2 regions of the Bacillus sp. FSL H8-0534 genome follow, and region 1 is predicted to be linked to the other one. Evidence: predicted binding sites of a transcription regulator. Region 1 holds the regulator's gene; the other holds the start of a gene.
The links. Region 1 encodes Rex, which represses fermentation and respiration genes when NADH is low (regulators of the CRP and FNR family bind a similar motif). Its sites were predicted from a motif close to TTGTGAAATATTTCACAA; they were not measured.

Region 1 (2,495 bases):
AATATTGGTGGATTATAGTTACATACATTCTTATGCAATTATCAGGTATTGTTGGATTACCGCTTCTTTTGAAAACCGGACTATATGATAATAGGGGGTTCACCAGAGAAGAAAAAATGCAGCTACTGACTGGTCACTGGGCAATTATTAGCTTTTTCATTGCATTATGTATTGTACTTTTACTACTTCGAACAGATATTCGTGAAAGTCGTTTCGATACAAAACGCGCCAGTATTCCTGCCACAATCGGTTGGATCTTTATCGGTTTCTTTTTAGCTTTCTTTTCTCAAACAATTGCAGGCACAATCGAAATGCGTTTATTGGGCATTAAACCTGGATCTGAGAACACAGCTCGCTTGATGGAAATAGCACGGACCACCCCATGGTTCCTTATTGTTATATCAATAATAGGGCCTATTTTAGAGGAAATTGTCTTTAGAAAAATTTTATTTGGTACATTGTATAAGAAATTCAACTTCTTTATCGCTGCTATTATTAGCTCACTTGTATTTGCAGCAATTCACTTTGATTTTACACACTTATTGGTATACACTTCCATGGGGCTTGTATTCGCCTTTTTATATGTAAAAACAAAGCGAATTATCGTTCCTATTATGGCACATGTTGCGATGAATACATTAGTTGCAATAGCCCAAGTACTGGTAAGTAACGAACAAATACAAGAAATGATTAAAGAAGCAGAAAAAATGCAAGGATTTATCGGAGGATTTTAAATATGAGGAACTCACCATTGTTCATGGCAGCACTGTATTTCCTTCTTGGTTGTGTCTTTACACGTTTCGCAATTACGAACGTTACAGATACAATTTGGAACTTTGGGACACTGCTGTTTGCTGCTATGGCAACAATTGATTTTAATTTGGCACTTCGACTTATCTTAGTCAAATTTACAAAGAAAAAGCAACAATAAAACGCAGAGGGATTTCCTCTGCGTTTTATTGTGGATAATTTTTCAAAAAATAAACGAGTGTTTGTAATTCTACAGCTAAATCAATATGGTGAATTCTTATATTTTCTGAAACATTTAATCGTGCTGGTGTAAAATTTAAAATTCCGTGTATATTTGTTTCGGCCAATCGATCTGCTACAGCCTGTGCAACAGTAGCAGGTACTGTTAATATTGCCACTTGTATATCATTTGTTAAACGCTCTTCTAATTCATCTAAATGATATACAGGAATTCCTCCGATTTCTTTTCCAACTTTCTCCTCATTGACATCAAATGCCATTTCAATCTTTGTATTATTATTTTTGGTGAAATTGTAATGTAAGAAAGCGGTCCCTAAATTACCCACTCCAATAAGTGCTACACGTGTTATATCATCTTGATCAAGCGTTTCTCGGAAGAATGATAGTAAATAATTCACATTATATCCATATCCCTTTTTCCCTAACGCTCCAAAATATGAAAAATCTCTCCGAATTGTTGCTGAATCTACCTTTACAGCTTCACTCAATTCAGCCGATGAAACACGCTGCTTACCAGAAAGAGATAAGTTTTGGATAAATCGATAGTATAGAGGCAATCGTTTGGCAGTGGCCTGTGGAATCTTTTGTTGATCCATATAACCTCTCCTCTCTTCCTATCTTTGTTCACAGATTTAAAACAAATACAGAAGTTTAGCACTTATGACTTTCCTTGTATAATAGAGAGAAGACTTCTCTCTTATTTTAAACTATACACTATTTTTAGTATGATTGAGAAATATAAACATGGCAAAGTTAAGAAATTATTTGAGGTGAAAACATTGATTTTATTACAAGTGAATGGGCTTTCAAAATTATACGGTGCTGAAACAATTCTTGCAAACATTAAATTGGAAGTTCAAACAAAAGATCGCATTGCACTAGTTGGTCGAAATGGTGCTGGAAAATCTACATTATTAAAAATAATTGCCGGTGAATTATCTCACGATGGTGGAGAAATTATAAAACCAAAAGATGTTTCAATTGGATACTTGGCCCAAAATACTGGTTTAGAAACTTCTTTAACAATTTGGGATGAAATGCTTACTGTCTTTACTCATCTGCAGCAAATGGAAAAGAAGCTTCGAAGGTTAGAGCTAGACATGGGTAAGGAAGAGAACTTTTCAAATGCTGCTACGTACGAAAAATTACTCGCTGATTATGATCAATTACAGTTAGACTACAAGGATCAAGGTGGTTATCAATATGAAGCTGATATTCGCTCCATTTTAAGTGGACTTGGTTTTCCGGTTGAAACACACCAAACAACGATTTCTACGTTAAGTGGTGGACAGAAAACAAGACTTGCTCTTGGGAAACTACTGCTAACAAAACCAGACTTACTCATCTTGGACGAACCAACAAACCATTTAGATATCGATACATTAACATGGCTTGAACAATACTTACAAGGCTATCCTGGAGCTATTTTAATCGTTTCCCACGATCGCTACTTTTTAGACAAGCTTGTTACACAAGTATATGAAATTTCTAATAAAGAAAGCAGA
Region 2 (2,495 bases), 2.8 Mb from region 1:
TTGAATTTGCAGCTAAATATGTTGATCATTGTATGATGTTATTTGATGGGAACGTAATTATGGATGATACACCAAAGAAATTCTTTAGTGATAATTTCTTTTATACAACATCTATTAATCGTTTTATTCGCAAGCAATTACCTTATGCATTAACGTGGGAGGATGTGTACAAATCGTGTCCAAGCGATATTTTGCTCTCATAATGCTTAGTTTCATTATTGTAATAAGTACGCTTCTCTTTACTTCTTTTGTAACAGATAAATATTATATTTGGTGTAGTTTATTTTTATTATCCATTATCATGTTACCTTTTTATATACGATTTGAGAGGAAAGCATTTGTTTCACGTGAAATAGTCATTGTAGCTGTTTTAGCAGCAATAGCAGCAGTTAGTCGTGTACCGTTTTCCATTATGCCGAGTGTACAACCAACATCTTTTGTTATTATTGTATCTGCAATTGTTTTTGGAAGTGAAACAGGCTTTATGATTGGGGCAACGGCAGCACTTGTATCTAATATATTTTTAGGACAGGGGCCTTGGACACCGTGGCAAATGTTTTCTTGGGGAATGATAGGCTTTATAGCTGGTTTACTTCGAAATACATTTATAATGAGAAAGTTATGGGGGAGAGTCATCTATGGGTTCATAGCCGGCTTTGTTTTTGGCTGGATTATGAACTTGTGGGGGATACTTGGCTTTTTAGAAGGATTAACATGGAAAGACTTTATTGCATACTACGCTGCAAGTTTTTACTTTGATCTAGCTCATGCACTCTCAAATGTAATTTTTCTTGTTTTGTTTAGCTCATCGTGGATTAGAATTATTACAAGGTTTAAAAAGAAATATGGAATTTTAGATGATGATAAAGAGCTATTATCTCAAGTAAACAAAGCATAAGTACATATCATAAAGCATAAGAATATAAAGTAGGGTCGCGACTTACATATTCGTTTGCCTCTTTCATGCTTCTTACCACTGGTGAGAAGCATTTTTTCATACATATTATATTGTGAAAAATGTCAAGAAATCGATTTAATATGCTTCGATTTTTATATGAGATTTTTTATATAATAGTAAATGAGAAAAAATTCAAAGAGGAGATGCCTTATTCATGAAGCTAGTTGTTCCAAAGCAGCACGGTGCATGGGGGATGCTGCTGATTCCATTTATACTTAGTGTAATACTTGGTAAAGCTACTTTCTATCATATTCCACTCTTTATCGCTTGGTTATTTATCTATTTAGCAACATATCCATTTTTAATGTACATGAAGCAACCGCGAAAGAAAGCATTTTTACATTCAGCAATTATTTATTTTATTATTGCATGTGTCTTCGGTATACTATCTTTACTATACGAGTGGAGAATTCTTTTCCTCGCAGCTGTTATGATTCCGCTCTTTTTTGTGAATATATATTTTGCTCGTCAAAAAAGGGAACGAGCTTTAGTAAATGATATTTGTGCAATACTTGTTTTCTGCACGGGCGGTTTGATTAGTTATTATTTTTCAATGAAAACAATTGATGAAACAGCATGTTGGATTGCAGCAACTTCTTTTTTATACTTTTTAGGTAGTACATTTTATGTGAAAACTATGATACGTGAAAAGAATAACCCGACATATCGTTATGTATCATGGGGATATCACATTTTCTTAACTGTTGCATTGTTTGTAGTAAACCCATGGCTTTCTCTAGTTTTTATACCTAGTCTAGTTCGAGCAATTATATTATATGGTAAGAAAATATCTATTTTAAAAGTAGGGGTTTTAGAAATCGTTAATTCTGTATATTTTTTAATTGTCACGGCAATACTGTTTTAGTATGCCATTTGAGTTACATCCCATCTAGTAAATAGATGGGATGTATTTATTCTTGTTCCAAAATATGAACCGCATGATCACATTTTTGTAAGGCGTGCTCCACAGCCTGTAAGGATTGTTCTATACGTTCTCGATTATCACTTTTTTCGACTGTTTGTAATGCGTTTTCTAAAGATTGTTTTGCTTCATGTAAAGAATGATAAGAATCTTGAACATATCCACGTGCGTTTTTGCTCATTATATATTACTCCTTTATCCCGCTATTTGTGGGCAGTAATACTCCTACCTCAAAATTCGGTGAAAGAAAAGAAGTTAGGTGGGAGTTAAACTGCCCGTAAAAGCTCGATTGGTCGGGCTAATAATCAGTGGGGGATGTAGAAAACCCCCACTGATTAAAGTTCCACTCTATTGCATACACTTCTAGTATGAACGTTAGAAAAGAAAATATAACTTGTTTTAAATGTTTTATCCCTGCTATTACAGATAGTAATGGTTCAATTGATTAAAGTTTCACTTTATATGATTTGACAATTGAAATGAAAATGGCTATAGTAGGCTATAAAGTGAATATTTTCTTATCCAGAGAGGTGGAGGGACTGGCCCGATGAAACCCAGCAACCGCGATGCAGGTGCTAATTCCAGCAGAACATATTTGTTCTGGGAGATAAGACG

Region 2: a site for Rex is predicted at 1,009-1,026, ahead of MHH71_RS00070 (YwiC-like family protein). Genes of this name have one in related genera too.

The regions. Positions count from the first base shown of each region.
Region 1 covers NZ_JBBOUC010000001.1:2,859,605-2,862,099, forward strand. The annotation lists gene MHH71_RS14500 (CPBP family intramembrane glutamic endopeptidase) at 1-734, shown strand, start outside; gene MHH71_RS14505 (YdiK family protein) at 737-931, shown strand; gene MHH71_RS14510 (redox-sensing transcriptional repressor Rex) at 957-1,586, opposite strand; gene MHH71_RS14515 (ABC-F family ATP-binding cassette domain-containing protein) at 1,770-2,495, shown strand, end outside.
Region 2 covers NZ_JBBOUC010000001.1:12,778-15,272, forward strand. The annotation lists gene MHH71_RS00060 (ABC transporter ATP-binding protein) at 1-203, shown strand, start outside; gene MHH71_RS00065 (ECF transporter S component) at 176-898, shown strand; gene MHH71_RS00070 (YwiC-like family protein) at 1,113-1,823, shown strand; gene MHH71_RS00075 (hypothetical protein) at 1,870-2,061, opposite strand; SAM riboswitch class I at 2,396-2,494, shown strand.